3 regions of the Streptomyces sp. NPDC052773 genome follow, and region 2 is predicted to be linked to each of the others. Evidence: riboswitches for the same ligand, from Rfam matches in the RefSeq annotation. Region 2 holds a riboswitch; each other region holds the start of a gene.
What was found. Region 2 has a riboswitch for thiamine pyrophosphate ahead of thiO (glycine oxidase ThiO). Riboswitches for the same ligand answer to the same signal wherever they lie in the genome.

Region 1: another riboswitch for thiamine pyrophosphate. It lies ahead of ACIG0D_RS21140 (thiamine ABC transporter substrate binding subunit); the one in region 2 lies ahead of thiO (glycine oxidase ThiO).
Region 3: another riboswitch for thiamine pyrophosphate. It lies ahead of thiC (phosphomethylpyrimidine synthase ThiC); the one in region 2 lies ahead of thiO (glycine oxidase ThiO).

What each region holds. Positions count from the first base shown of each region.
Region 1 covers NZ_JBITZX010000009.1:122,024-132,150, forward strand. Annotated here, with positions in the region: gene ACIG0D_RS21130 (ABC transporter ATP-binding protein) at 1-290, opposite strand, end outside; gene ACIG0D_RS21135 (ABC transporter permease) at 325-1,926, opposite strand; gene ACIG0D_RS21140 (thiamine ABC transporter substrate binding subunit) at 1,974-3,098, opposite strand; TPP riboswitch at 3,188-3,294, opposite strand; gene rlmN (23S rRNA (adenine(2503)-C(2))-methyltransferase RlmN) at 3,319-4,425, opposite strand; gene ACIG0D_RS21150 (phosphatidate cytidylyltransferase) at 4,563-5,705, opposite strand; gene frr (ribosome recycling factor) at 5,705-6,262, opposite strand; gene pyrH (UMP kinase) at 6,407-7,165, opposite strand; gene tsf (translation elongation factor Ts) at 7,358-8,194, opposite strand; gene rpsB (30S ribosomal protein S2) at 8,348-9,235, opposite strand; gene ACIG0D_RS21175 (murein hydrolase activator EnvC family protein) at 10,114-10,127, shown strand, end outside.
Region 2 covers NZ_JBITZX010000020.1:54,845-64,971, forward strand. Annotated here, with positions in the region: gene ACIG0D_RS32195 (thiazole synthase) at 1-706, opposite strand, end outside; gene thiS (sulfur carrier protein ThiS) at 710-910, opposite strand; gene thiO (glycine oxidase ThiO) at 907-2,157, opposite strand; TPP riboswitch at 2,155-2,266, opposite strand; gene ACIG0D_RS32210 (hypothetical protein) at 2,319-2,681, shown strand; gene ACIG0D_RS32215 (NAD(P)/FAD-dependent oxidoreductase) at 2,726-3,982, shown strand; gene ACIG0D_RS32220 (Rv2175c family DNA-binding protein) at 4,401-4,766, shown strand; gene thiE (thiamine phosphate synthase) at 4,905-5,561, shown strand; gene metF (methylenetetrahydrofolate reductase [NAD(P)H]) at 5,681-6,604, shown strand; gene ACIG0D_RS32235 (hypothetical protein) at 6,661-7,548, shown strand; gene ACIG0D_RS32240 (phytoene desaturase family protein) at 7,597-9,096, opposite strand; gene ACIG0D_RS32245 (TetR/AcrR family transcriptional regulator) at 9,497-10,126, opposite strand.
Region 3 covers NZ_JBITZX010000007.1:155,461-165,587, forward strand. Annotated here, with positions in the region: gene hisC (histidinol-phosphate transaminase) at 1-516, opposite strand, end outside; gene ACIG0D_RS18035 (LacI family DNA-binding transcriptional regulator) at 956-2,068, shown strand; gene ACIG0D_RS18040 (metallophosphoesterase) at 2,254-3,351, shown strand; gene ACIG0D_RS18045 (hypothetical protein) at 3,545-4,411, shown strand; gene thiC (phosphomethylpyrimidine synthase ThiC) at 4,555-6,360, opposite strand; TPP riboswitch at 6,353-6,542, opposite strand; gene ACIG0D_RS18055 (YibE/F family protein) at 6,614-8,272, shown strand; gene ACIG0D_RS18060 (SsgA family sporulation/cell division regulator) at 8,595-9,032, opposite strand; gene ACIG0D_RS18065 (IclR family transcriptional regulator) at 9,132-9,866, opposite strand.

The sequences.
Region 1 (10,127 bases), on a different contig from region 2:
AAGGCCACGTTGCCGCCCACGTCCCGCTGCGGGAACAGCTGGTGGTCCTGGAACATCAGTCCGAGTTCCCGCCGGTGCGCGGGCACCCCCGTCTGGTCGCGCCCGTCCAGCACGACCCGCCCCGCGTCGAGGCCCTGCAGCCCGGCCACCGCCCGCAGCAGCGTGGACTTGCCGCTGCCGCTGGGCCCGAGCACACACACCACCTCGTGCTCGGCGACGGCGAGATCGACCGCGTCGAGCACGGCCCGCCCGCCGAACCGCACCGTCGCGCCCTCGACCCGCAGCAGCATCACAACTCCCCCGTCCGGTCGGTCCGCAGCAGCATCAGAACTCCCCCGTCCGGTCGGTCCGCAGCCGCTCCAGCACCAGCAGCGCCACCGCGCACACCACCATCAGAATCGTCGACAGGGCCATCGCCTGCCCGTAGTTGAGGTCGCCGGGCCGCCCGAGCAGCCGGGCCACGGCGACCGGCAGGGTGGGGTTGTCGGGCCGCGCGATGAACACGGTCGCCCCGAACTCCCCGAGGGACACGGCGAACGCGAACCCGGCCGCGACCAGCAGCGCCCGCCGCACCATCGGCAGATCGACCTCCCGCCACACCCGCCACGGCGACGCCCCGAGCACCGCCGCCGCCTCCCGCAGCCGCACGTCCACGGCCCGCAGCACCGGCAGCATCGTCCGCACCACGAAGGGCACCCCGACCAGCGCCTGCGCGAGCGGCACCAGGATCCACGAGGCCCGCAGGTCCAGCGGCGGCTCGTCGAGCGCGATCAGGAAGCCGAAGCCGACGGTCACCGCGGACACGCCCAGCGGCAGCATCAGCAGCGCGTCGAATCCGCGCACGAACCGCCCGGCGTCCCGCCGGGTGAGCGCCGCCGCCGCGAGCCCGCCGATCACGACGGCGATGGCGGTCGCGGCGAGGGCGTACCGAAGGGAGTTGCCGATGGCCTCGATCGGCGGGACGAGGAAGGTGCCGCCGTCCGCCCGGGTCAGCGCCTCGTAGTACCGCAGCCCGGGCGCGTCGAGGGAGCGCTGCACCAGCACCGCCAGCGGCAGCACCAGCAGCAGGGCGATCGTGACGAGGACCCCGGCCACCAGCGCCCACTGCCCGGCCCCGCGCGGCCGGCGCGCGGTCACCGCCGCGTCGACCAGCCGCAGCGCGGTCTCCCGGCGCCGTACCGTCCAGGCGTGCACGGCGAGGATCGCGCCGACCGCCGCGAACTGGACGAGGGTGAGCACCGCGGCCGTGGACAGGTCGAAGATCTCGGACGTCTGCCGGTAGATCTCCACTTCGAGGGTGGAGAACTCGGGCCCGCCGAGGATCTGCACCACGCCGAAGGAGGTGAAGGTGAACAGGAACACCATCAGCGCGGCGGCGGCCACGGCGGGCGCGAGCGCCGGGAGCGTGACCGTCCGCCAGGCGGTGAACGGGGACGCGCCGAGCATCCGCGCGGCCTCCTCCTGCCGCGGGTCGAGCTGCGCCCACAGCCCGCCGACCGTGCGGACGACGACCGCGTAGTTGAAGAAGACGTGCGCGAGCAGGATCGCCCACACGGTGGTGTCCAGCCGTACGCCCCATAGCTCGTCCAGCAGTCCGCCGCGCCCGAGCAGCGCCAGGAACGCCGTACCGGCCACGACCGTGGGCAGCACGAACGGCACGGTCACCACCGCGCGCAGCAACTGCTTGCCGGGGAAGTCGAGGCGGGCGAAGACATACGCGGCGGGCAGCGCGAGCAGCAGGGTGAGCGCGGTGGAGGCGAGCGCCTGCCAGGTGGTGAACCACAGGACGTGCCGGACGGCGGGGTCGGCGGGCACCTCCGCGAGCCGCCCGAGCTGCCAGGACCCGTCGACGACGAGGCCGCGGGCGACGATCGCGGCGACGGGCCAGGCGAAGAATGCGGCGAAGAACGCGACGGGCAGGGCCATGAGCCCGAGCCGCGCCGCCGCGCTCTTCGCGCCGCCCTCGCGGGGGGTTACTTCAGTACGAGCGAGGTCCACGACTTGACCCAGTCGTCACGGTTGTCGGCGATCTTCGCCGGGTCCATGGTCTCGGGGTCCTCGGCCTGCGGGCCGTACTTCACGAACTCCTCGGGCACCTGGGCGCCCTCCCGCACCGGGTAGACGAACATGTTCAGCGGCATGTCGTCCTGGAACTCCTTGCCGATCAGGAAGTCCAGGAGCGCCTTGCCGCCCTCGGGGTTCCCGGCGTTGCTCAGCAGCCCCGCGTACTCGACCTGCCGGAAGCAGGTGCCCTCGGCGACCCCGGTCGGGGCGGTCTTCGGCTTCGGGTCGGCGTAGATGACCTCGGCGGGCGGCGAGGAGGCGTACGACACGACGAGCGGCCGGTCGGCCTTGGCCTTCTTCCCGCCGGCGGAGCCGGAGAACTCCTCGTTGTACGCCTGCTCCCAGCCGTCGACGACCTTCACGCCGTTGGCCTTCAGCTTCTTCCAGTAGTCCTGCCAGCCTCCCCCACTCTCGGCTTCGCTCGAGCGGGAGGTGCCCCCATCGCCGTACTTCGCGGCGGTGCCGAGCAGGAAGCCGAGGCCCGGCGAGGAGGTGGCGGGGTTCTCGGTGACCAGCAGGTTCTTGTACTGCGGCTTGACCAGGTCGTCGAAGGAGTCCGGCGGGGTCAGCTTCTTCTCGGCGAAGTACGCCTTGTCGTAGTTGACGCAGATGTCGCCGGTGTCGACGGGCGTGACCCGGTGCTTCGCCTCGTCGGCGCGGTACTCGGGCAGGATCCGGTCGGAGCCCTTCGGCTCGTACGGCTGGAAGAGGCCGTTGTCGAGGGCGCGGGAGAGCAGGGTGTTGTCGACGCCGAAGAAGACGTCGCCCTGCGGGTTGTCCTTGGTCAGGATCGCCTTGTTGACGGCCTGCCCGGCGTCGCCGTCCTCCAGCACCTTGACCTTGTAGCCGGACTTCTTCTCGAAGGCGGCGAGGACGTCCTTCGAGACGGCCCACGAGTTGTGGCTGACCAGCGTGACGGTCTTGGATCCGGAACCGCCGCCGGACGCCTGGTCGCCGTCGGACGACCCGCACGCGGACAGCGTGACCAGGCCGAGCCCGACGGCCATGATCGTGGCCTTCTTGGTGATGCTCACTGGATTCCTCCTGGAGTGACCAGGAAGAGACGCGGCCCTGCCCGGGACCTCCGGGGAAAATCCGGGGGCTCCCGGGCAGGGCGCAACAGCTCGAGTGATGACCGATCTCCCTACCCAGAATGACCTGGGCCAGGTTCGGAGGGTCTGCGGCCGGGTGCCGCACTCTCAGCGCTGTGGCGCTCCCCTGTCGGAATATGCAGATGTACTTACGCCCGTCAGACTACCGTTCGGTGGCGGCGAGCTGACCACACGCCCCGTCGATCTCCTGACCACGGGTGTCCCGGATCGTCACCGGCACACCATGCGCGGCGATGGCCTCCACGAACGCCTTCTCGTCCTCGGGCCGAGAGGCGGTCCACTTCGACCCGGGCGTCGGGTTCAGCGGGATGAGGTTGACGTGCACGGGCCTGCCCTTGAGCAGCCGGCCCAGCCGGTCGCCCCGCCAGGCCTGGTCGTTGATGTCCCGGATCAGCGCGTACTCGATGGACAGCCGGCGCCCCGACTTCTCCGCGTACTCGAACCCGGCGTCCAGCACCTCGCGCACCTTCCACCGGGTGTTCACCGGGACCAGGGTGTCGCGCAGCTCGTCGTCGGGCGCGTGCAGCGAGATCGCGAGGCGGCACTTGAAGCCCTCGTCGGCGAACCGGTGGATGGCGGGGACGAGGCCCACCGTCGACACGGTGATGCCGCGCTGCGACAGCCCCAGCCCGTCGGGGGCGGGGTCGGTGAGGGCGCGGATGGCGCCGACGACCCGCTTGTAGTTGGCGAGCGGCTCGCCCATCCCCATGAAGACGATGTTCGACAGCCGCGCGGGCCCGCCGGGCACCTCGCCGTCGCGCAGCGCGCGCATGCCGTCCACGATCTGGTGCACGATCTCGGCGGTCGACAGGTTCCGGTCGAGCCCCGCCTGCCCGGTGGCGCAGAAGGGGCAGTTCATCCCGCACCCGGCCTGCGAGCTGATGCACATGGTCACCCGGTCCGGGTAACGCATCAGCACCGACTCCACCAGCGTGCCGTCGAACAGCCGCCACAGTGTCTTGCGCGTCGCGCCCTCGTCCGTCGACAGATGCCGTACGACGGTCATCAGCTCCGGGAACAGCGACTCGCGCAGCTTCTCGCGCGAACCGGCCGGGATGTCGGTCCACTGCTCCGGGTCGTGCGCGTACCGCGCGAAGTAGTGCTGCGAGAGCTGCTTGGCACGGAACGGCTTCTCACCGATCTCCGCGACGGCGGCCTTGCGCTCCGCGGGCGAGAGATCGGCAAGATGCCGCGGCGGCGTCTTGGCTCCGCGCGGGGCGACGAAAGTGAGTTCTCCGGGCTTGGGCATGGTGGTACCAGTGTCGCAGATCCACATGGGTGACCCGGGCCGCCCGTCTCGGCCGCCACCTTTCACCGAGCGGACCCAGGGGTGTGGGAAAGCCCCCGCCCGAGGGCGGGGGCTTCGCGCTGCCGGAGGGTGGTCGGTCAGCCGCTGCCAACGAAGACCACGAGGAGCAGCCACACCACCGGGGCGGTGGGCAGCAGGGAGTCGAGGCGGTCCATGATGCCGCCGTGTCCGGGCAGCAGCGTGCCCATGTCCTTGATGCCCAGGTCCCGCTTGATCATGGACTCGCCGAGGTCGCCCAGGGTAGCGCTCGCCGCGACCGCGAGGCCGAGCAGCAGGCCCTGCCACCAACTGCCGCCGTCCACCAGGAACTGCATGCACAGCGCGCCCACGGCCATCGCGAACGTGACCGCGCCGAGCAGGCCCTCGCGGGTCTTGCCGGGGCTGATCCGCGGGGCCAGCTTGTGCTTGCCGAACCGCCAGCCGACGGCGTACGCCCCGGTGTCGCTGACCACGGTCAGCAGCAGGAACGTCAGCACCCGCCAGGGCCCGTCCTCGGCCGTGAGCATCATCGCGACGAACGTGGCCAGGAACGGGACGTAGAACGCGGCGAAGACGCCGGCCGTGACGTCCTTGAGGTAGCCCTCCGGTGGTTCCGTCATCCGCCAGACCAGCACCGCGAGCGCGGTGAGCGCCATCGCCACCCAGGCGCCCTCGGCGCCGCGGACGTATCCGGCGACGACCATGGCCGCGCCGCCGATGGCGAGCGGCACCAGCGGCACGCGGATGCCCTTGCGCTCGTCCAGCCGCTTGGTCAGCTCCCACAGCCCGACCACCACGGCGACCGCAATCACCCCGACGAACACGGCCTTGTAGACGAACAGCGACGCGACGATCACCGCGCCCAGTCCGACGCCGACCCCTATCGCGGCACCGAGGTCCCGGCCCGCGCTCTTCTTCTGCGGGGCGGGGGCCGGCTGCGGGGCGTCGTGCATGGGCTCCGGATTCCGCGGCGCTCCGGTGGAGGTCGCCGACGTGCTCTCGTCTCGGAACAGAGGGCCGCTCAGCCGAGCGGCCCTCCGGTCGTCATCCTGGTTTCCGCCGTGTGCGGATACGTCGGGCACGATGGGCATGGGCCGAGTCTGCTGCGCGTCACGCGCATCGTACGCGGGAGCTGCCGGGGCGGCTCCCTGGACGGGTCCCCGGACATGCCCCTGGGCAGGCCCTTGGTCGGGCGGGCCCCAGTACCCGGTCTGCGGCGCCCCCCAGGAAGAGTCGTTCATCAGACCTCGAGCAGTTCGGCTTCCTTGTGCTTCAGGAGCTCGTCCACCTGGGCGACGTACTTCGCGGTGGTGTCGTCGAGCTCCTTCTCCGCGCGGCGGCCCTCGTCCTCGCCGATCTCGCCGTCCTTGATCAGCTTGTCGATGGCGTCCTTGGCCTTGCGGCGCACGGAGCGGATCGAGATCTTCGCGTCCTCGCCCTTGCCCTTGGCGACCTTGATGTACTCGCGGCGGCGCTCCTCGGTCAGCTCCGGGAACACCACTCGGATGATGTTGCCGTCGTTGCTCGGGTTGACGCCCAGGTCGGAGTCGCGGATCGCCTGCTCGATGTTGCGCAGCGCGCTCTTGTCGAACGGGGTCACGACGGCCATGCGCGGCTCCGGAACGGAGAACGAGGCCAGCTGGTTGATCGGCGTCGGTGCGCCGTAGTAGTCGGCCACGATCTTGTTGAACATCGCCGGGTGCGCACGGCCGGTGCGGATCGCGGCGAAGTCCTCCTTGGCGACCACGACGGCCTTCTCCATCTTCTCCTCGGCCTCGAGGAGGGTCTCTTCGATCACCACTTGCTCCTGCGTGTCTTGAGTAGGCCCGGCTGCGATTGACGTGTTGTGGTCGGCGGCCGGCTGCGTCGCGTCTTCTTCCTGCACGGTTCCCGACCGGCAGGACATTGTCCATCCCCCGGCCGGGGTCCGTGGCTCAACCGGTCAGTTCCGGCTGCCCTGGTCACCCACCAGCGTGCCGATCTTCTCACCCTTGACGGCCCGGGCGATATTGCCCTCGGCCAGAAGCTCGAAGACGAGGATCGGCAGCTTGTTGTCACGGCACAGCGTGATGGCCGTGGCGTCGGCGACCTTCAGATCGCGCGTGATGACCTCGCCGTAGCCGAGCGCGTCGAACTTCACGGCGTCCGGGTTGGTCTTCGGGTCGGAGTCGTAGACCCCGTCGACTCCGTTCTTGCCCATGAGCAGCGCCTCGGCGTCGATCTCCAGGGCGCGCTGGGCGGCGGTGGTGTCGGTGGAGAAGTACGGCATGCCCATACCGGCGCCGAAGATGACCACGCGCCCCTTCTCCAGGTGGCGCACGGCGCGCAGCGGGATGTACGGCTCGGCGACCTGGCCCATGGTGATGGCGGTCTGGACCCGGCTGTCGATGCCCTCCTTCTCCAGGAAGTCCTGGAGGGCGAGGCAGTTCATCACGGTACCGAGCATGCCCATGTAGTCCGAGCGGGCGCGGTCCATGCCGCGCTGCTGGAGTTCGGCGCCGCGGAAGAAGTTGCCGCCGCCGATGACGACCGCGATCTGCGCGCCGTCGCGCACGACGGCCGCGATCTCGCGGGCGATCTTGTGCACCACGTCGGGGTCGACGCCCAGGCCCCCGCCACCGGAGAAGGCCTCTCCGGACAGCTTCAGCAGAAACCGGCCGCGTACTTTGCCGTCGTCGCTCTTCTGGGCCTTGGTGGTCATGGGGGATCCCGCCTCTTTCACGTGTTGCACATACGAAGAAGGCCACTGCCGGTGGGGTGTCATTCGCAACCCATGCGCGGCAATGGCCTCCTCGTCAGATCTGCTGTCGCCCGCCACGCGCGTGTGCGTGGCGGCGTACGCAAACGACCGCACCCGACCCTATCGGGACCGAGTACCCGTCGCGGTACGGACTCAGATGCCGACCTTGATGCGCGTGAAGCGCTTCAGGGTGACACCGGCCTCGTCCAGAACCTTCTGGACGGACTTCTTGTTGTCGAGCGCGTAGGGCTGGCCGAGCAGCGTGGCGTCCTTGAAGAAGCCGTTCAGACGACCCTCGACGATCTTGGCGATCGCGGCCTCGGGCTTGCCCTCGGCGCGGGTGGTCTCCTCGGCGATACGGCGCTCGGACTCGACGACCTCGGCCGGGATCTCGTCCTTGGAGAGGTACTTCGGCGCGAAGGCGGCGATGTGCTGGGCGACGCCCTTGGCGACCTCGGCGTTCGGCTTGTCGAGCTCGACGAGGACACCGATCTGCGGGGGCAGGTCGGGCATCGTGCGGTGCATGTAGGCGAGCACGAAGCCGTCGGAGTACTGCGCGAAGCGGTCCAGGACGATCTTCTCGCCCAGGTTGGCGTTGGCCTCGTCCACGAACGCCTGGACGGTCTTGCCGGGCTCGATCTCGGAGGCGAGCAGGGCGTCCAGGTCGGCCGGGGAGGTCGCGGCGACGTGCTCGGCGATCTTGTTGGCGACGGCCTGGAACTTCTCGCCCTTGGCGACGAAGTCCGTCTCGCACTTCAGCTCGACGAGGACGCCGGAGGAGTTGTCGTCGGCGATGATCGAGACCACGGCGCCGTTCTCGGCGGAGCGGCCCTCGCGCTTGGCGACGCCCTTCTGGCCCTTGATGCGCAGCGCCTCGACGGCCTTCTCGACGTTGCCCTCGGCCTCGTCCAGCGCCTTCTTGCAGTCCATCATGCCGGCGCCGGTGAGCTCACGGAGCTTCTTGACGTCGGCGGCGGTGTAGTTCGCCATGATTCTGTGAATCTCTCTCGAAGTCTGGAAGATCGGAGGTCTGCACGGTCCGCGACGCGGGGTGCGGATCGGGGACGCCGCGCTGACCTACGGGTGAACGGCGGGAGCGGTCTTGATGCCACCGCTCCCGCCGTCAACGGCTGACGCCGGCGGTCAGGCCTGCTCGCCCTCGGCGGCCGGAGCCTCGGTGGCCTCCGCGGCCGGAGCCTCGGCGGCCGGAGCCTCGGCGGCGGGCGCCTCGGCGGCGGCCGGGGCCTCCTCGGCCTTCTTCTCGCCCTCGAGCAGGTCGCGCTCCCACTCGGCCAGCGGCTCGCCGGCGGCCTTGTCGCCCTTGCCGGCCTCGGCCACGCCGGAGCGGGCCATCAGGCCCTCGGCGACGGCGTCGGCGATGACGCGGGTGAGCAGGGTGACGGAGCGGATCGCGTCGTCGTTGCCCGGGATCTTGTAGTCGACCTCGTCGGGGTCGCAGTTGGTGTCGAGGATCGCGACGACCGGAATGTTCAGCTTCCGGGCCTCACCAACGGCGATGTGCTCCTTCTTGGTGTCCACAATCCAGACGGCGCTCGGCACCTTCTGCATCTCGCGGATACCGCCGAGGGTCTTCTCCAGCTTGGCCTTCTCGCGGGAGAGGACCAGCAGCTCCTTCTTGGTCAGACCGGAGGACGCGACGTCCTCGAAGTCGATCTGCTCCAGCTCCTTCAGGCGCTGCAGACGCTTGTAGACGGTCGAGAAGTTGGTGAGCATGCCGCCCAGCCAGCGCTGGTTGACGTAGGGCATGCCGACGCGGGTGGCCTGCTCGGCGATGGCCTCCTGCGCCTGCTTCTTCGTGCCGACGAACATGACCGTGCCGCCGTGGGCGACGGTCTCCTTGACGAACTCGTAGGCGCGGTCGATGTACGACAGCGACTGGAGCAGGTCGATGATGTAGATGCCGTTGCGCTCCGTGAAGATGAAGCGCTTCATCTTCGGGTTCCAACGACGGGTCTGGTGACCGAAGTGGACGCCGCTCTCCAGCAGCTCCCGCATCGTGACGACGGCCATGGCCGTGTTCTCCTTGGTTCTCGGTTGTGCCGCGGATGCCGGACGGCTCCCGCGCCTGACGCCCGCAGCGCGCCGTTGCCGCAAGGACCGAGGGGCGCTGACTCCGAGATTCCGGACGGTGCCGGCTCCCGGTGTCGGGGCGTGCGAAGTCGACCCGGTGACCCGGATCGCCATCAGAAGTGTACGGGACCGGCGGAGCGCCGGGTGACGCCGCTGTCCACAACCGGGGAGTAGTCCACAGGCTCCGGCGGTGACCGGCGCGGTCGCGGCACGGTGAGGCCATGCGAGCGAAGCGATGCGTGTACGCGCTGCCGGTAGTGCTGCTGCTGTCCCTGCTGGGCCCGGCGGGCGGGGCCCCTGCGGGCGCCGGGCCACCGCCGACGGACACGGCCCCCGCGAAGACCGGGCCATCCCCGGCGGACGCGGCCCGCACGGAGGCCGGGGTCTCCCCGGCAGCCATGGCCCTGGCGAAGACCGGGCCATGGCTGCCGGACACGGCCCTCACGGAGGCCGAGCCACCGCCGGCGGAAACAGCCCCCACGAAGGCCGAGCCACCATCGGCGAACGCGGCACCCGCGAAGGGCGAGCCAGCCCCGGGCGACGCGGCCCCTTCGGAGGCCGAGCCTCTCCCGGAGGCCGAGCCACTCCCGGAGGCCGCGGCACCCCCGAACACCGAGCCAGCCCCGGGGGACGCGGCACCCGCGGAGGCCGGGCCTCCCCCAGCGGGCGCGGCACCCGCGAAGACCGAGGCACCCACAGCGGGTGCGGCACCCGCGAAGGCCGGGCCACCCCCGGCGGGCGCGGCACCCGCGGAGGCCGGGCCTCCCCCGGCAGACGCAGCTCCTGGGGAGGCCGGGCCACCCCCGGGCCCCTCCCCCGTGGGCCGCACCTG
Region 2 (10,127 bases):
CGCGGTGGGCCAGCCGGCCCGCCTCGACCGCGTGCCGCATGGCCTCCGCCATCAGCACCGGCTGCTGGGCGCGGGTGACCGCCGAGGCGAGCATCACACCGGCGCAGCCCAGCTCCATGGCGAGCGCGGCGTCGGACGCCGTCCCGGCGCCCGCGTCCAGGATCACCGGTACGCGCGCGTGCTCGACGATCAGCTGGAAATTGTGCGGATTGCGGATGCCGAGCCCGGAGCCGATGGGGGAGCCGAGCGGCATGATCGCCGCGCAGCCCACGTCCTCCAGCCTGCGCGCCAGCACCGGGTCGTCGTTGGTGTACGGCAGCACGGTGAAGCCGTCGTCGACCAGTGTCTCCGCGGCCTCCAGCAGCTCGATCGGGTCCGGCAGCAGGGTGCGCTCGTCGGCGATGACCTCCAGCTTGATCAGGTCCGTGCCCAGCGCCTCCCGCGCCAGCCGCGCGGTGAGCACCGCCTCGCCGGCGGTGAAGCAGCCCGCGGTGTTCGGCAGCACCCGGATGCCCAGCTTGTCCAGCACGGACAGCACCGAGCCGTGCACGTCGGGGTTCACCCGCCGCATCGCGACCGTCGTCAGCTCGGTCCCGGACGCCACCAGGGCACGCTCCAGGACCTCCAGGCTGGGCGCGCCGCCGGTGCCCATGATCAGCCGGGACGTGAAGGTCGTACCACCGAGGACGAAGGGGTCGTCGGCCATGGGTCAGCCTCCTTGGACGGCGGTGAGGACTTCGACGCGGTCTCCGTCGGAGAGCGCGGTCGTCGCCCACTGTCCGCGCGGGACGACGGTTTCGTTGAGGGCGGCGGCCACGCCGGAGGGCGCCGCGGTGAGCGAGCGGACGACGGCGTCGAGCGCCGTGCCGGGCGCGACCTCGCGGGCCTCGCCGTTGACCGAGATGTTCATGCGGACTGCTCCGTGAGTGCGGGGTGCGAGGCATCGGGCCGCGTGAGCGCGGGCTGCTCCGCGGTCCCGGAGGTGAAACGCTTCGGCGTGAACGGGCGGGCCTCCTCGGGCAGTTCGCCGGTGGCCAGGGCGTGCGCCAGCGCGTCGCCGGTCACCGGGGTCAGCAGCACCCCGTTGCGGTAGTGGCCGGTGGCCAGCAGCAGCCCGTCCAGGTCGGTCGGGCCGAGCAGCGGCGCGTTGTCGGGGGAGCCGGGGCGCAGTCCCGCGCGGGTCTCCGTCAGCGGCAGCTCGGTGATGCCCGGCACCAGCTCGTGGGCGTCGCGCAGCAGCTCGTAGACGCCGCCCGCGGTCACGGTGGTGTCCCAGCCCAGCTCCTCGCTGGTCGCGCCGACCACCAGCTCGCCGTTCTCGCGCGGCACCAGGTAGACATGGCTGCCGCGGACCACGGCCCGCACGGTCCGGCTCAGGAACGGCGCGTACCGCGCGGGCACGGTCAGCCGCACCACCTGCCCCTTCACCGGCCGCACCGGCGGCACCACGGTGTCCGGGACGCCCGCCAGGCGCCCGCTGAGACTGCCGGCGGCGAGCACCACCTGCCCGGCGGCCAGCGCGGTGCCGTCCTCGGTGACCACGCCCGTGGCACGGTCCCGTACGACGGTGAGCCGCTCCGCGCGCACGCGGTGGAACACCACCCCGGAGCGCTCGCAGGCGGCGACCAGGGCGGCCGCGAGCCGCCGCGGGTCGATCTGGTGGTCGCCGTCGACCCGCAGGCCCCCGCGCACGCCGGGCGCGAGCATCGGCTCCAGGCGCCGGCACTCGCGCCCCGACAGCCACTCGGACTCGAGCCCCGACTCCCGTTGCAGGGTGTGCAGTTCGCGCAGGTGGGCGCGGTCGTCGGCGTCCAGGGCGACGGCGAGCGTGCCGCACCGGCGGTAGCCGAGGTCGTGCCCGGTGAGGTCGGTCAGCTCGGCCGCGAACTCCGGGTAGCGGCGCGCCGAGGCCAGGTTCAGGCCGAGCAGGGTCTCCTCGCCGTAGTGCAGTTCGGTGACGGCGGCGAGCATCCCGGCCGCCACCTGGGCGGCCCCGCCGCCCGGTTCGGGGTCCAGCACCGCCGTGGCGAATCCGCGCTGCGCGGCCCGCCAGGCCGTGACCAGACCGATGATCCCGCCCCCGACGACCAGAACGTCGGGGGCCGCTTCGGACGTGACGTCGGAGACGACGTCGGATGTGTCGGACGTACGCGACATGGGCGTCCAGCCCCTCCCTTCGCCGGCATGACCCGGATCAGGTTCGTACGGTCGGAGGCCGCCAGCCTCCCTCTCAGCCCGGTGCGTCCGGGCTCCCGCGAGTGCTTTACGTTGGCCACCCTAGCCCGACGCCGTATGTCTCAGTAAGGGAGCCTCCGCCCGTGGCCCGCCCGCCCCACCGATCCCTCGACGGTCTCGTCCTCGCTCCCGTCGCCGACCAGGCCCCCGGCCAGGTGGGCACCCGCACCCGGTTCCGCTACCACGAGCGGGACGGCGAGATCTGGGCCGACTACGAGGGCGGCGACATCGCGCGCGGGTATCTCGTCGGTACCCGGCGGGGCGACCGGCTGGACTTCCGGTACGTCCAGCTCAAGCACGACGGGACGACGTCCTGCGGGCACTGCGTGTCCCGGGTCGTGGAGCTGCCCGACGGGCGGGTGCGGCTGGAGGAGACCTGGGAGTGGGAGTCCCAGGAGGGCAGCGGGACCAGCGTTGTGGAGCAGGTCACGGCGCACGAGCGGTGACTGACGGAACGTCAGGTGTCTATGGTGACGTCTATGGTGATCAGGTGAGCGAGCAGACGCAGGAACGGGGCACGCGGGACCGGGAGGCGTCCGCACCGCGGCGGGTGGTCGTGGCGGGCGCCGGCATGGCCGGTGTGCAGACCGCGGTCGCCCTGCGGGAGCAGGGTTTCACCGGCACGGTGACGCTGATCGGCGCGGAGCCCCACCAGCCGTACGACCGGCCGCCGCTGTCCAAGGCCGTCCTGCTCGGCACGGCCGAGGGCTCCGCCTTCGACGTCGACTTCGAGGCGCTCGGCATCGAACTCCACCTCGGGCGCGAGGTGACGGGGGCGCGCCCCGCCGATCACGAGCTGGACACCGAGGCCGGGCCCGTGCCGTACGACGTGCTCGTCGTCGCCACGGGTGCCGAACCGATCCGGCTGCCGGGCGCCGAAGGGGTGCCGGGCGTGCATCTGCTGCGCACCCTGGACGACGCCGAACGGCTGCGGCCGGTGCTCGGCCGGCAGCACGACATCGTGGTCGTCGGCGCGGGCTGGATCGGCGCGGAGTTCGCCACGGCCGCGCGGGAGGCGGGCTGCGCGGTGACGGTCGTGGAGGCCGCGGACCGTCCCCTCGCGGGCGCGCTGCCCGCCGAGGTCGCGGCCCCGATGGCGGCCTGGTACGCCGACGCCGGCGCCGAACTGCGCACCCGCGCGCGTGTGGCGCGCGTCGAGCCCGGCGCGGTGGTCCTCGACGACGGGACACGGCTGCCCGCCGGGGCCGTCGTCGTCGGTATCGGCGCCCGCCCCGCCACCGCCTGGCTGACGGGCTCCGGCATCGAGCTGGGGGCCCAGGGGGAGGTCGTGGCGGACGCCCATCTGCGCACCTCCGCGCCGGACGTCTACGCCGTCGGCGACTGCGCGTCCTTCCCGTCCGCGCGGTACGGCGAGCGCCTGCTGGTCCACCACTGGGACAACGCCCTCCAAGGCCCCCGCACGGTCGCCGCGAACATCATCGGCGCCGCCACGGGCGAGGCCCCGGCGGTCTACGACCCGGTCCCGTACTTCTGGTCCGAGCAGTTCGGCCGCTTCGTCCAGTACGCCGGGCACCACGCGTCCGCCGACACCGTGCTGTGGCGCGGCGACCCCTCCGGCCCCGCCTGGACGGTCTGCTGGCTGCGCGAGCGGCGCCTGGTCGCGCTGCTGGCGGTCGGCCGTCCCCGCGACCTCGCCCAGGGCCGCCGCCTGATCGAGTCGGGCACGCCGATGCACCCGGAGCTGCTCACGGACCCGTCCCGGCCGCTGAAGTCGGCGACGGCGTAGAGCGGGGCGGCGGCGCGCGGGCGTGGTCCGAGGCGGTGGCGGGTCTGGTCCGAGGCGGTTGGCGGGCGTGGTCCGAGGCGGTTGGCGGGCGTGGTCCGAGGCGGTTGGCGGGCGTGGTCCGAGGCGGTTGGCGGGCGTGGTCCGAGAGGCGGTTGGCGGCGTGGTCCGAGGTGCCTGGCGGGCGTGGTCCGAGGTGCCTGGCGGGCCTCGTCCGAAGCGGTCGGTGGGCGCCGTCCGAAGCGGTCGGCGAACCTCGTCCGAGGGGATCGCGGGCGTTGCCCGAAGCGGGCCGCGGGCCTCGCCCGCAGCGACCGGCGGGCCTCGCCCGGGGCGTGGGCGGGCTCGCCGCCCACTCCGTCGGCCCTGCCGCGCCCGCCCTGGGTACCGACTGTCAGTCCGGGATGGCAGGCTTAGTGACGTGACCGAGATTGACGCAAAGATCGATGCTCTCGTCCCCGCCTGGCTCACCCTCCCCGACATCGCCGAAAAGCTCGGCGTCGAGGTGACGCGTGTGCGGCAGCTGGTCAAGGATGGCCAGCTCATCGCCGTACGCCGTGGTGAGAACCGCGCGCTGCACGTCCCCGCCGCCTTCATCGACGGGGACAAGGTCGTCAAGGGCCTGTCCGGGACCCTGACGCTCCTGCGGGACGACGGCTTCACGGACGAAGAGATGCTGGAGTGGCTCTTCACCCCCGACGACAGCCTGCCCGGCACCCCCGCGCAGGCTCTCAGCGAGAATCGCGGCACGGAGGTGAAGCGCCGGGCCCAGGCGCTCGCCGTCTGATCTGAGCACACCGAACACGCAAGTCCGAACAACCGTCCGGAGTACGGGCCGCGGCGCGCACGGGGCCACGGCCGTGGTTCACTGCGCCCGCGGCAGCCCGGCCGCGGCCCGTACGCCACCGACAACGGGGGGACACCCATGCCCGACACCGCCACCACCGCCCGTGCCCGCCTGGCCGGCGCCCGGCTCTACCTGTGCACGGACGCCCGCAAGCGCCAGGGCGACCTGCCCGAATTCCTGGACGCGGTCCTGGCCGGCGGTGTCGACATCGTGCAGCTGCGCGACAAGGGCATGGAGGCCGCCGAGGAACTGGAGCACCTGGAGGTCTTCGCCGACGCCTGCGCCCGGCACGGCAAGCTCCTCGCGGTCAACGACCGCGCGGACGTCGCCCACGCCGCCCGCGCCGACGTCCTCCACCTCGGGCAGGGCGACCTCCCGGTCCCTGCGGCCCGCGCCATCCTCGGCGCCGACGTCCTCATGGGCCGCTCCACGCACGCCGAGTCCGAGGCGGCCGCGGCCGCCGTCCAGGAGGGCGTGGACTACTTCTGCACCGGCCCGTGCTGGCCCACCCCCACCAAGCCCGGCCGCCACGCCCCCGGCCTCGACCTGGTCCGGTACACCGCCGCCCTGGGCACCGACCGCCCTTGGTTCGCCATCGGCGGCATCGACCTCGCCAACCTGGACCAGGTCCTGGACGGGGGCGCCCGCCGAGTGGTCGTGGTCCGCGCCATCACCGAGGCGGACGACCCGGGCGCGGCGGCGGCGGAGCTGGCGAAGCGGCTGCGGGACGCGTAGGGGCGGTTTTCCGTCGCGGTGTCCGCCGGTCTGTCCAAGGGGTGGACAGTAAAGCCACAAAACGGGCAAATCTCCTGACTCTGGTTGGGTGACCCCCGCCCCCTGGCTAACCTGCCCGTATGGCCCTCGGCACCGCATCCACCAGGTCGGACCACGCCCCGACCGTGCGCGACATGCTCGCGACCGGCAAGACGACGTACTCGTTCGAGTTCTACGCCCCGAAGACCCCGAAGGGCGAGCGGATGCTGTGGAACGCGCTGCGCCGGGTCGAGGCCGTGGCACCCGACTTCGTCTCCGTGACCTACGGCGCCGGCGGCTCCACCCGCGCCGGCACCGTCAAGGCGACGGAGGCCATCGCCTCGGACACCACCCTCACCCCGATCGCCCACCTCACCGCGGTCGACCACTCGGTGGCCGACCTGCGCAACATCATCGGCCAGTACGCCGACGCCGGGATCCGCAACATGCTGGCGCTGCGCGGCGACCCGCCCGGCGACCCGATGGGCGAGTGGGTGCCGCACCCCCAGGGCCTCACCTACGCCGCCGAGCTGGTCGAACTGATCAAGAACTCCGGCGACTTCTGCGTCGGCGTCGCGGCCTTCCCCGCGATGCACCCGCGCTCCACCGACTGGGACACCGACGTCCGCCACTTCGTCGACAAGTGCCGCGCGGGCGCCGACTACGCCATCACGCAGATGTTCTTCCACCCGGAGGACTATCTGCGGCTGCGCGACCGGGTCACCGCGGCCGGCTGCGACACGCCGATCATCCCCGAGGTCATGCCCATCGCGAGCGTGAAGACGCTGGAGCGGGTCCCGTCCCTGACCAACGCCGCCTTCCCGGCTGCTCTGAAAGAGCGGATCCTCACAGCAAAAGACAATCCCGCCGCTGTACGCTCCATTGGCATCGACTTCGCCACGGAGTTCTGCGCGCGGCTGCTGGCCGAGGGAGTGCCCGGACTGCACTTCATCACGCTCAACAACTCCACGGCGACGCTGGAAATCTACGAGAATCTGGGCCTGCACCACCCGCCGCAGGCCTAGACCGGTCGCACGGTCGTACGACACACTGCGTAGCGGCCACTGGGAGAGGGGCGTACATGGGCTGGACGGTCCTCTACATCGCGTTCGGCATCGTCGCGCTGTGGCTGCTCGGCGAAGTGCTGCTGCAGTACAAGGCACGACTGCGCTGGCGGCTGCTGGCGTTCGTCGGCTTCCTCGGTGTCGTCGTGGGTGTACTGATCCCGTCCGTCGTCGTGATCGGACTGGGTGCCGCCGCGTTCGCGGTCGGGCAGACCTACGTCACGCTGTCGTTCCGCCGCGGCTTCGCGGCCGGCTGGGCGGTCACCACCCGCCCGGTCCTCGGCGGCGGCAAGCGCAACCGCCGGGACCGCCAGGACCCCACCCTCGAGGTGTCCGACCTCCAGGCGGGCGAGTACGCCGACACCACGCAGCGTGACGAGGACGGCTCCTACGGCGACGACCCGGACCGCGACGACGTCTTCACCCCGGCCCGGCCCGCCACCGCCCCCACGGCCGCCGAGACCACCGCCGTCTACGAGCCGCAGCCGCTGCCCGACGAGACCGGCTCCTACGGCGTGTACGCCCAGGACCAGTACGCGGCCACCGCGCAGACCGCCGACCAGGGCTACGGCTACGACGGCTACGCCTACCCGCAGCAGTACGGCTACGACACAGCGGGCCAGCAGCAGTACGCCGCGTACTCCGACCCGTACATCGGCACCCAGACCTACAGCGGCGCCGCGTACGACCCCGCCTACGACACCCAGTACGGCCAGCAGGCCTACGCCCAGGACCAGTACACCGGGGGCTACGGCGGCGAGACCCCGTCCGGCGGGGTGTGGGTCCCGCAGCAGCGCACCACCGACGACCCGTACGGCGGCGACCTCCCGCCGGAGCAGCCGTACGGCTACCCGGGCGACGGCCAGGCGCAGGGTCAGGGTTACGACGAGCGGTACCGCTTCTGAGTGACGTGCTCCCCGGGGCTCACCGCGCGCCCCGGACCCGCCGCGGGCTCACTGCGAGCCGCGGAACTCCGGCCCCTCCACGATCAGACCGGCGACCAGCGCGCCCGACATCCCCGCGTGCGGCAGTCCGCCGCCCGGGTGCGACCAGCCGCCGACGGTGAACAGCCCCGCGACCCCCGTGAGGTTCCCCGGGTGCAGCAGCCGCCCCTCGCCGGCCGCCAGCGCCGGCGCCGGGACGGACCCGTCCGCCGCACCGGTCGCCTCGGCGATGCCGGCCGGGGTGCACAGCTCGTGCCACAGCAGCCGCTCCCGCAGCTCGGGCACGGCCCGCCCGGCTACCTCGATCATGCGCTCCGCGTGGAGGCGCAGCTCCTCGTCGGCGGCCCCCGCCGGGACGGTGGCCGTCAGGGTGACCGCCTCGTGGTCCGCGTCCGGGACCAGCTCCGGGTCGTCCGGCCGCAGCACGGTGACCGTCGGCTCGGCCTCCGCCCCGGGCCCGCCGTCGAACACGTAGGCCAACTCGGCCTCCCGGTCCCGCGGATGCACGACCGTCCGGTGCGCCGTCCCCTCCGGCCGGGCGCCGCGCAGCGCCAGCAGCACGGTGAGGCGGCTCGGCATGCCCTGCCGGGCCGGGACCTCGCCCGCGCGCCGGACCGGCAGCCCCTCGGCGACCCGGGCCAGCGTGACCGGGTCGACCCCGGCGACCACGAAGTCCGCGTCCGCCACCGCGCCCCCGGCCAGCTCCACGCCCACCGCGCGGCCGTCCTTCTCCAGCACCCGCGTGACCTCGGCGCCGAAGTGGAACTCGACCCGGCGGGCCAGGCAGCGGTCGTACACCGCGCGGGCCAGCTCGCGCAGGCCGCCGCGGACGTACCAGGTGCCGAAGGCGTGCTCCATGTACGGCAGGACCGCCGCGCTCGCCGGGGTCACGCGCGGGTCCAGGCCGTGCCCGAGGGCGTGGCTGTCCAGCAGGGCGGCCAGCCGGGCGTCGCGCAGCTCCCAGGCGCCGATCTCGGCGAGGGTGCCGGCCCGGCGGGTGCGCAGCAGCCGCTTGTGCGGGACCGCCGGATACGGCTCCTTCTCCGCCAGCACCGGCCAGTTCGGCCACAGGGGCTCCTCCAGCAGCGGCCGGCGGGTGCGGTCCCAGGCCTCGCGGGCCCGCACCAGGAAGTCGCCCCAGCGGTCGCCCGCGCCCGCCCCCAGCGCCTCGTCGAGCGCGGCGACCACGCCCGCGCGGGACGCGTTCGGCAGCGCGACCGCCGTGCCGTCCGGGAAGACATGGCGCGCCGAGGGGTCAACCTGGACCAGCTCGACGCACGCCTCCAGCGGCTCCTTGCCCGTCTTGACGAACAGGTCGCGGTAGACCGCGGGCAGGGGCAGGAGCCCCGGCCCGGTGTCGAAGGAGAAGCCGTCGCGCTCCCGCCGGCGCAGCGCGCCGCCGTACGTCTCCGTCCGCTCGTACACCGCCACCCGGTGGCCCGCGACGGCCAGCCGGGCGGCGGCCGCCATCGCGCCCATCCCGGCGCCGATCACCGCAATCCGTGCCATGCCTGCGACTTTATCGGCCACCACTGACAGTCACTCCGGCCGCACCCCCGTCCCGCCTGGGGGCGAACGCGCAGGGCTGAGTATCCGTACCTAGGTGCCGAGATGAGTACGCGCGCGGATGGGGAGCGGCCCGCGCGAACGAGAGAGTGGAGGCACGGAGGGAGGGCGCGGCTCCGGCACCGGCGACACGGGGCGCCGGAACGGAGCGGCCCTCGATCCGCTCCGTCCGCCGGCCCAGGTCGGCGGATGCGAGGCACGGGGGAACCCGGGGGACGACCGAAACGGGGGTCCGACGGGGGAACGTACGGGGGAAACGGGGGAACCGGAAGGCGCCGGTCCGAGCAGTGGCCCGCGGGGGACGCGGCCACGTCGGACCGGCGCTTTCGCCGTTCCGCGGCGCTCAGCGGCGGCCGCTCACCCGTCCCTGGAGCAGCCGGGACAGCGCCGCGTGGACGTCGTCGAGGGTGCGCTCCGGCTGGAAGGACTGCCAGTCCAGGGCGGCCACCAGGACCATGCCCACCAGCGCCGCCGCGGTCAGCGGGATGTCGATCTCCTCGGCCAGCTCACCGTTGTCCACGCCCGCGCGGAGCACGTCCTCGACCACCGCCACGACCTGTTGGCGCACCACCATGAGGGTGGACTGCCAGGCCCGGTTGGTGCGCCACAGCTCCGCCACGTACAGCTGGGTGAAGGCCGGGTACCGGGCGATGAAACCGAGCCCCGCGCGGATCATCGCGTCCAGCGCGTCGACCCGGGTGCCGCCGCCGCGCTCGGTCTGCTCCGCCGCCTCCTTCAGCGAGGCGGTGAGCAGGCCCACGCCGTGCCGCAGCAGCTCCTCGAAGAGGACCGACTTGCTGGCGAAGTTGTAGTACACGGTGCCCTTGGCGACCCCCGCCCGCTCGGCGATCTCGTCGACCGTGGTGGCCGAGAAGCCCTGCTCGGCGATGAGGGTCACGGCCGCCTCGTAGAGCTTCTGCCGGGTGGCCTCGCGGCGGGTGCTGCCGCCCGACGGGGCGCTGCTGCTTTCCATG
Region 3 (10,127 bases), on a different contig from region 2:
GGCCCGGCGCACCACCGTGCCCGTGGGGTTGTTGGGGTTGCAGACGAAGATCAGCCGGGTGCGGTCGGTGATCGCCGCCGCCATCGCGTCCAGGTCGTGCACGTCGCCCGGCGTCAGCGGCACCCGTACCGAGGTGGCGCCGCTGATCTGCGTGATGATCGGGTACGCCTCGAAGGACCGCCAGGCGTAGATCACCTCGTCGCCGGGACCGGAGGTGGCCTGGAGCAGCTGCTGGGCGACGCCGACCGAACCGGTGCCCGTGGCCAGGTGGGAGACGGGCACCCCGAACCGCTCGGACAGCTCGTTCATCAGCCCCGTACAGGCCATGTCCGGGTAGCGGTTGAAGGAGGCGGCCGCGGCCGTGACGCGCTCCATCACGCCGGGCAGCGGCGGATAGGGATTCTCGTTGGAGGACAGCTTGTAGGCCACCGGACCGTCCGCGGCAGCGGGCTTGCCCGGCTTGTAGGTGGGGATACCCTCCAGCTCGGCGCGCAGCTTGGGGCTCGTCTCGCTCACCGCAGTCCTCCTCGCGACCACCGACGCCGCCTGGCCGCCGCCGGCTTCCAATGCTTCTTACCTTATGAGGATTCGGCCCGGCTGCGAACAGGTGAGCGCACACCGGATACGCGGGAAGGCCAACCTCCCACGTCCCAGTGGCATCAGGGGCATCATCGCTCGAAGGCGTACGAAGCGGGGGGCGCGCCGCACATATATCTACGCGCCCGTGGCTCACGCCGTGGCGCGCATCCCTCGTGAAGGTGAGTTGAGACCTCTTCGAGACCTGGCCCCGTTGGCAGGCCGGTGCACGCCGACAAGTCACGTACTATGCCGGACGGCTTCAACTACCTTTAAATCAAAGGCAATTAAGCCTCTTCCGCCATGCAGAAACGTGCCTGTCAATGGCTGCATATGCGTCCGCACTACCCCACCGCATGAGCCCTACTATCGGCTCGCCATGACAGCAGCAGGGAAGCACCAGGTGAGCCGCGCGGAAACCTCACGTCGAGGCAGCCGGCCGGGCCGGGCGGGCATCAGAGACGTGGCCGCCGCCGCCGGAGTCTCCATCACGACCGTCTCCGACGCCCTCAACGGCAAGGGCAGGCTCCCGGACGCCACCCGGCGCCATGTCCGAGAAGTCGCCGACCGGCTGGGCTATCGCCCCTCGGCCGCGGCCCGCACCCTCCGTACCGGCAAGTCGGGACTCATCGGCCTGACCGTGACCACATACGGGGATGAACCTTTCACCTTCACCGAGTTCGCGTACTTCGCGGAGATGGCGCGGGCCGCCACCTCGGCCGCGCTCGCCCGCGGCTACGCCCTGGTCATCCTGCCCGCGACCTCCCGGCACGACGTCTGGTCGAACGTCGCCCTGGACGGCACGGTCGTCATCGACCCCTCCGACCAGGACCCGGTCGTCAGCGAGCTGGTCCGGCAGGGTTTACCGGTCGTCTCCGACGGCCGCCCGGCCGGCTCGCTGCCGGTCACCGCGTGGGTCGACAACGACCACGAGGCCGCCGTCCTCGGCATCCTCGACCATCTGGCCGACGCCGGCGCCCGCCGCATCGGCCTGCTGACGGGCACCACCACGGACACGTACACCCACCTGTCGACCACCGCGTACCTGCGCTGGTGCGAGCGGGTCGGCCAGGACCCGGTGTACGAGGCCTACCCGGCGCACGACCCGTGCGCGGGCGCCGTCGCGGCCGACCGGCTGCTCGCGCGCCCCGACCGGCCCGACGCGGTCTACGGACTGTTCGACCCCAACGGCACCGACCTGCTCGCCGCCGCCCGGCGCTACGGGCTGCGCGTACCGGACGACCTGCTTCTGGTCTGCTGCAGCGAGTCCACCGTGTACGCCAACACCGAGCCGCCCATCACCACGCTCTCCCTGAAGCCGCGCCGGATCGGCACGGCCGTGGTGCAGCTCCTCATCGACGCCATCGAGGGCGTCGAGTCGGAGCACCCCGTCGAGCAGGTGATACCGACCGAGCTGATCGTGCGTACCTCGTCCCAGCGACGGCCGCCCCGGACGACGGTCAGCCCGCCCCGGGTCCCCGGAGAGGGCTAGATAGGGGCGGTCACCAGGTCGGGCGAAGCCCTGCCCAATCGGGGCGAAAGCCGCGGTGAACTGGAGTCTTGCTCTGATTCACCACCCCTGGGTCATCACACGGCGCGATCCGCATTCCTATGATGGGCCCACGACACCGCGGGCCGCTGCGACCAGGCAGTCCGAAGCGGTGCAGCTGCGGCGCAATGGTGGAGGGGTCGATGACTCAGGGGGCCGGTCAGGGACCCGAGGTGGAGCGGACGGCGACGTTGCGCGACTTCCGGGTACCCGCGTACGTCCACGAGACCGGTCCGTATGTCCACAGCTCTCACCCGGGCGAGGCTCCCGGCCCAGTCGCGGAGCCGGTGTCCTTCCCGCAGGAGTACACGCCGACCCAGCGCGACCTGCCGGTGATCAACCGGGGTGACACGGTCCAGGTGACCGTCGACCCGGCGCCCGCGCCCGTCGCCCCGCCCGCCACCGGTCCGGGCCCCCTGTTCGTCGTGGGTGACGTGCACGGTTACCTCGACGAGCTGGTGGCCGCCCTCCAGGAGAAGGGCCTGATCGACGCCGCCGGCCACTGGTGCGCGGGCACCGCGCGGCTGTGGTTTCTCGGCGACTTCACCGACCGCGGCCCGGACGGCATCGGCGTCATCGACCTGGTGATGCGGCTGTCCGCCGAGGCCGCCGCGGCGGGCGGCTACTGCAAGGCCCTGATGGGCAACCACGAGCTGCTGCTCATCGGCGCCAAGCGGTTCGGTGACACGCCGGTCAACTCCGGCGCGGGCACCGCCACCTTCCAGGCGGCCTGGCTGCTCAACGGCGGCCAGAAGACCGACATGGACCGCCTCCAGGACCACCACCTGCAGTGGATGGCCCGCCTCGACGCGCTCACCGAGATCGACGGCCATCTGCTCGTCCACTCCGACACCACCGCCTACCTGGACTACGGCGACTCCATCGAGGCCGTCAACGACAACGTCCGCGAGACCCTCACCCGCAACGACGCGGACGAGGTCTGGGACCTGTTCCGCAAGTTCACCAAGCGCTTCTCCTTCCGCGACGAGGGCGGCGCCGACGCCGTGCGCTCCCTGCTCGACACCTACGGCGGCACCCGCATCGTCCACGGCCACAGCCCCATCCCCTACCTGCTGGGCGAGGTCGGCTCCGAGGACGGCGAGGACAGCACCGGCCCCGTGGTCGAGGGACCCCACGTCTACGCCGACGGCCTCGCCATCGCGATGGACGGCGGAGTGACCATGGCCGGGAAGCTACTGGTCCAGCAACTCCCGCTGAGCGTCTGAGCGTTCACCGGCCAGTCGGCCCCCGGCTCCGGACCGGCGAGTAACAGCCCAGGCCACGGCCCAATTTCTGCAAACCCCCTGTCAACGCCTGCCGTCACCGCTCTACCATCGGCTTATCCGTAGCAGGCTCCCCTCCGTTTCTGCCCGACGGCTCGTCAGCGTGCGAGCCCCAAGCCCTACGGAGCATCGGGGGATGCACATGAACAGCGTTCCGCAGCACCTGCTGAGCGAGGACCGCCAGGAGTACGAGCGGCTCCTCGATGAGGCGCTGCGCTCCGCACCACACCGCCCGGAACTGGCCGCTGTCGGACAGCGGCTGAACACCGAACAGCTGCGCACCATGGCGCTCGGCGCCTCCGCCCTCATCACCGCGGCCGCGGCGACCGAGTACCAGCACTATGTGAAGGTCCGCGAGGAACTGCGCCACCCGACGCCGTCCACCCCGTCGTCCGTCCCCGCGTCCGACTCCTCGGAACCGGGGCCGAGCGCGATGGGGCTCGCCACCACCATGGGAGAGGCCGCCGAGACCGTCGGCGCGGGAGCCGTCGCCGTGATCGCCGTCCTCGCCCCCGTCCTGGCCGGAACCGCCGCGGCGATCTTCCTGCTCGTCGGCTACATCCTGAAGATGCTCGACCCCGACCAGGCGTTCGCCCGGACCATGCTCACCACCGGCTGGGTGTTCGGTGCCGTGACAGCGGTGGCGATCCTCGTCGCCGCGGTCGGTCTGCTGCTCACCGCGCTGCGCAACCGGCCCACGCCGGAGCCCGGCCCCTACGGCGAGGAGAACAGCGAACTGGTGCAGGCCAGAGAGGCCTGGCGCGAGGCCCTGCTCGAACGCGGCATCGTGCCGTTCCTCCGCGAAGCCCTCGCCGAACCCGGCACCGCCGCACTGCACCACACCGCCCGTCCGGCCCCGACCGGCCGCATGCCGCACCTCGGCTACGACCGCCCCGGCTTCACCAGCCCCGGCGACGGCCGGTCCGCCGGGCACCGGCCCCGCTTCTCCAGCCCGGACTACACGAGTCCGGACTTCGGCGGCCCGGATCACCATCCGGAGTGACCGCCGGCTTGCGCGCCCCCACGTGGACGGGGGAGCGCAAGCCGGAGACGGTGCCCTGCCCTGCCGGCGGACCATCCGTCCGGTCAGTCCGTGCCGCCGGGGCCGGGTCGGTCCGGTCGGTCCGGGCCGTCCGGTCGGCCCGGTCAGTCCGCGATCGGCAGATACACCCGGTTGCCCGCCGCGGCGAACTCCTTCGACTTCTGGGCCATGCCCTGCTCGATCTCCGCCTGGCTGCCGCCGTGTTCACGGCGGATGTCCTGGGAGATCTTCATCGAGCAGAACTTCGGCCCGCACATCGAGCAGAAGTGCGCCGTCTTGGCGGGCTCGGCCGGCAGGGTCTCGTCGTGGAACTCACGAGCCGTGTCGGGGTCGAGGGCCAGGTTGAACTGGTCCTCCCAGCGGAACTCGAAGCGCGCGTCGGACAGCGCGTCGTCCCACTCCTGCGCACCGGGGTGGCCCTTGGCGAGGTCGGCCGCGTGGGCAGCGATCTTGTAGGTGATGACGCCGGTCTTGACGTCGTCACGGTTGGGCAGCCCCAGGTGCTCCTTGGGCGTGACATAGCAGAGCATGGCCGTGCCCCACCAGGCGATCATCGCGGCACCGATGCCGGAGGTGATGTGGTCGTACGCCGGCGCGATGTCCGTCGTCAGCGGGCCGAGCGTATAGAACGGAGCTTCATCACAGATCTCCTGCTGAAGGTCGATGTTCTCCTTGATCTTGTGCATCGGGACGTGACCGGGGCCCTCGATCATCGTCTGCACGTTGAAACGCTTCGCGATCCGGTTGAGTTCCCCGAGCGTCTTCAACTCGGCGAACTGCGCCTCGTCGTTGGCGTCCGCGATCGACCCGGGCCGCAGGCCGTCACCGAGCGAGTAGGTGACGTCGTAGGCGGCGAGGATCTCGCAGAGCTCCTCGAAGTTCTCGTAGAGGAACGACTCCTTGTGGTGCGCCAGGCACCACGCCGCCATGATCGAGCCGCCGCGGGAGACGATGCCGGTCTTGCGGTTCGCGGTGAGCGGGACGTACGCCAGGCGCACGCCCGCGTGGACCGTCATGTAGTCCACGCCCTGCTCGGCCTGCTCGATGACCGTGTCCTTGTAGATCTCCCAGGTCAGTTCCTCGGCCTTGCCGTCGACCTTCTCCAGGGCCTGGTAGAGCGGCACGGTGCCGATGGGGACGGGGGAGTTGCGCAGCACCCACTCACGGGTGGTGTGGATGTTGCGGCCCGTGGACAGGTCCATGACCGTGTCGGCGCCCCAGCGGGTCGCCCAGGTCATCTTCTCGACCTCCTCCTCGATGGAGGACGTCACCGCGGAGTTGCCGATGTTGGCGTTGACCTTCACCAGGAACCGCTTGCCGATGATCATCGGCTCGATCTCCGGGTGGTTGACGTTGGCCGGCAGCACGGCTCGGCCCGCCGCGATCTCCTCGCGCACCACCTCGGGAGAAACGTTCTCCCGGATGGCCACGAACTCCATCTCCGGTGTGATCTCGCCGCGGCGCGCATACGCCAGCTGCGTCACCGCCTGACCGCCACGGCCCCGGCGCGGCTGGCGCGGTCGTCCGGGGAAGACCGCGTCGAGGTTGCGCAGGCCGCCACGCGGCGAGGTGTGCTTGATTCCGTCGTCCTCGGGACGGACGGGACGGCCCGCGTACTCCTCGGTGTCGCCGCGGGCGATGATCCAGTTTTCCCGCAGCGGTGGCAGCCCCCTGCGGACGTCGGTTTCGACGTGCGGATCGGTGTACGGGCCGGATGTGTCGTACAACGTGACCGACCGCCCGTTGGTGAGGTGCACCTGGCGGACCGGCACTCGCAGGTCGGGGCGGGTGCCCTCGACGTACGCCTTGTGCCAGCCGATGGACTTCCCGGCCTCCCCGTCGGTCGACGTCTCCGTCGCGACGGAGGCGTTCTGCGTGGAGGCAGGCGTGCGCGCGTCCTTGATGGTCATGAGACCTACTCCCTACGCCGGCATTACCCGGTAACAGGTTCGGCGGTCGACGCAGCGGTATCCGTCTGCCGACGTCTCGTGTGAAACATCACTCGTGGTCGGTGATGTTTCATGTGAAACATCGCTGGGACGGAGGTCAGCGCCCTCTCAGCCCGGTGCTCCGAGCTCCCGCGTGTACAAAGGTGGCTCCACGCTAGCGTCAATTCGGGCGCGGTGAACAGGGGGCCCCGTTCGTTCTTGCGATGATCGGTCGGTGACCACGACGCAGCATCCCCCGTTCCCACCGCCCGAGCCCCCGCGTGGCGCCGGTCCCGGAAGCGGCCCCGGAGGTGATTCCGGAGGCGGCTTCCGCGGCAGTTTCGGAGGCGGCTTCGGGGATGGATCCGGGGGTGGATACGGAGACGGTCCCGGAGCCGGTGATGGTGGCGGAGCCGGTAACGACGCTGGGCGCGGGCCGGGTTCGCGGCACGGACGGTCGCACGGGCGCGGGCACGGGCAAGGTGGTGAGCCCGGCCACGGGCACGGTGGCTCCGGTGGCGGCCACGGCCACGGGCATGGTGGCGGCGCCGGCTCCGGTGACGGCTCTGGCCCCAGTGGCGGGCATGGCGGCCACGGGCACTCGCACACTCACGGCCCCGCCGCGCCCGTCTCCCAGCATCTGCGCAAGCTGATCAGCGCGGTGCTCATCCCGTTCGCCGCGGCCGTGGTGGTGGGGCTGGCCGTGCTGTGGCCCGGCGGCGCCCCGCCGCACGAGCGGACCGGGGTCGGCTTCGACCGGCAGACCCAGCACGCCACGGTCACCAGGATCGAGAAGGTGGACTGCGGCTCGGTCAACGCCTCGGCCCCGCCCCCGACCGGCGACACGTCCACCGCCGAGGGCTCCTCCGCCCAGCAGCAGGCCGACGGCACCTGCAAGAAGGCGACCATCCGCGTCGACACCGGCAAGGACAAGGGCCGTACCTTCAACGAGATCGTCCAGCCGGACCAGTCACGGCAGCTGGAGCAGGGCCAGAAGGTGATCGTCGCCTACGAGCCCTCCGCCCCCAGGGACCTCCAGTACTCGGTCACCGACGTGAACCGCAGGCTGCCGATGGGCCTGCTCGCCGGCCTCTTCGCGCTCGCCGTCGTGGCTGTCGGGCGGATGCGGGGCGTCATGGCGCTGATCGCGCTGGCCATCAGCTTCCTCGTGCTGAACTTCTTCATCCTGCCGGCCATCCTGCAGGGCTCGAACCCGCTGCTCGTGGCGGTGATCGGGTCGAGCGCCATCATGCTGACCGCCCTCTACCTGTGTCACGGACTGTCGGCCCGGACATCGGTGGCGGTGCTCGGCACGCTGATCTCGCTGCTGCTGATCGGCGTCCTCGGCTCGCTGTTCATCGGCTGGGCCGCGCTCACCGGCGACACCGACGACAACACCGGTCTGATCCACGGGCTGTACCCGTCGATCGACATGAGCGGTCTGCTGCTCGCCGGCGTCATCATCGGTTCCCTGGGTGTCCTGGACGATGTGACGGTCACCCAGACCTCGGCGGTCTGGGAGCTGCACGACGCCAATCCGACGATGGGCTGGCGCGGCCTGTACCGCGCGGCCATCCGGATCGGCCGCGACCACATCGCCTCCGTCGTCAACACCCTCGTCCTCGCCTACGCGGGCGCCGCGCTGCCGCTCCTGCTGCTCTTCTCGATCGCGCAGAGCAGCGTGGGCACGGTCGCCAACAGCGAACTGGTCGCGGAGGAGATCGTGCGCACCCTGGTGGGCTCGATCGGCTTGGTGGCGTCGGTGCCGGTCACCACGGCCCTCGCCGCACTCGTGGTCTCGGCGGACCGCCCGGCGGCGGAACCGGCGCCGGCCGGCGCCGGGACACCGCTGCCGCCGCGGAGTGGTGGCCGGGGACGACGCCGCAAGCGCTGACGACGGCGCCGCCCGGCAGCGGAGCCATGCAGACCGGCAGCGGGGCGGTGAAAACGGCAGCGACCGACGATGGCGCCCCGTGGGCGGCAAGCTGCTCAGCCCGCCGCCCACGGCTCCCCGCCACTCAACGCCCCGCGGCTCCCCAACGCCCACCAGGCACCCGGCCACGCCAAGCCCGGTCATGCCAAGCCCGGGCTCACCGAGCCCGCCGAACCCACCGGGCCCGAGACCACACCGGACTTCCCGAGCCGCAGATACGTCGATACGCCGGTACGCCTAAAAGCAAAGAAGAAGCGTTACTCCACCCGAAGTACGCGCCGCCTCAACCCGCGCTCTGCTCCTCCGCGAGGATGCGGTCCAGCGCCTCGTCGAGGTGCGCGTCGAAGTCGGCGAGCGAGCCCTCCTGTCCCAGGGGCACCAGCTTGTCGGTGCGGTCCAGGAACGCGACGAGCGGCGCCGAAGAGGAGCGGAACAGGGCCTGATCAGCGCCCACCTGAAGCCGGATCAGCACCTCGCCCAGGGAGTCGGGCTCCACGGGGGAGACCCGCACATCACCCTCACCGCAGGGCCGGCCCACTCCGTCGATCAGCAACTCGCGTCCGAACGCCCAGGTGACCGGCGCGTCCCCGGGCAAATGGAAGGTCAGCCGGACGGCGTAAGGATCACAGGTCTCGTACCGCAGCTCCACCGGGATGCGGAAGGAGAGCTCCTCGGAGACGAGAAAGCTCATCATGACCTCTGCCTGTACGGACTCGCGCATCGCCTACCCCGTCTGTTGCCGTCGATTGGCCGGGAATCAACCGTTGAATACTGCTGGCATCTTGCTGAACGTGCACAGCAGATCACAAGGAGTGAGTTTTCAGATACTGATAGAGAGCGAGAGCGACCCCAGAAGGCGCCCGATCTCGTTCTGCAACTGCCGTGCCGCCGGCAGCAGCCGGTCGGCCTGATGGCACGGGAGGGAGATGGCCATCGTCGCGGCCGTGGTCCCCACTGTGATCGGGATCGCCGCGCAGACCGTGCCGAGCGCGTACTCCTGCCGCTCGATCACAGGTTCCATCCTGCCCACACGTTCCAGGCGCTGGAGCAGCGTTCGATTGTCACGCACCGTGTACGGGGTGAGGGACTGCACGGGATAGCGCTCCAGGTGATCGCGGCGGGCGGCCTCGTCCAGCTGGGACAGCAGACACTGGCCGATGGCGTGCGCATGGCCGGTCTCGCGGAAGTCCGCCCACTCCTCGACCGCCGGATTGCCCGGGGTGTCGGAGACGCACACAACCTCGATCTCGCCTTCCCGGTACATCGCGTAGTACACCGGCACGCCGATCGAATCCCGCCATCGTGCGAGCGCCTCGGTGACCGTGCTGCGACGTTTCTCCTGTGCTCCGCTGCTGCTCAGTCGCTCGGCCGCCGCCCCGAGGAAGAACAGCCCTTTCTCGCGGCGCAGATAGCCCTCGTGCACCAGGGTGCGCAGCAGGTGATAGGTCGTCGGGAGCGCGAGGCCCGTCTCGCGGGCGAGCTGCTTGGCCGGTGCGCCGTGCTCGTGGCCGGCGACGCACTCCAGCAGGCGCATCGCGCGCTGGACCGAACCGATGAGGGTCGCGGTCTGCTGCTGGGCGGGAGGAGTCGCCGGTCGCGCCCGGGGCACCGGCCGTACCGGGGGCGGGGGCGAGGGCGGAGCGGTCCGCCGGGGTGCCTGGGTGCTCCGCGCGGACGAGTCCGGGGGCGCGGGCTGTTCGGGGGGCCGTACACGGAGGGCCTGTGGGGCGAGGCCGGGGCGGGAGGGGACGGGGGGTGCGTGGGGTCCTGCGGGTGCGGTGTCAGCCGTGGCCATGGGTCACTCCCGAAGCGCGAG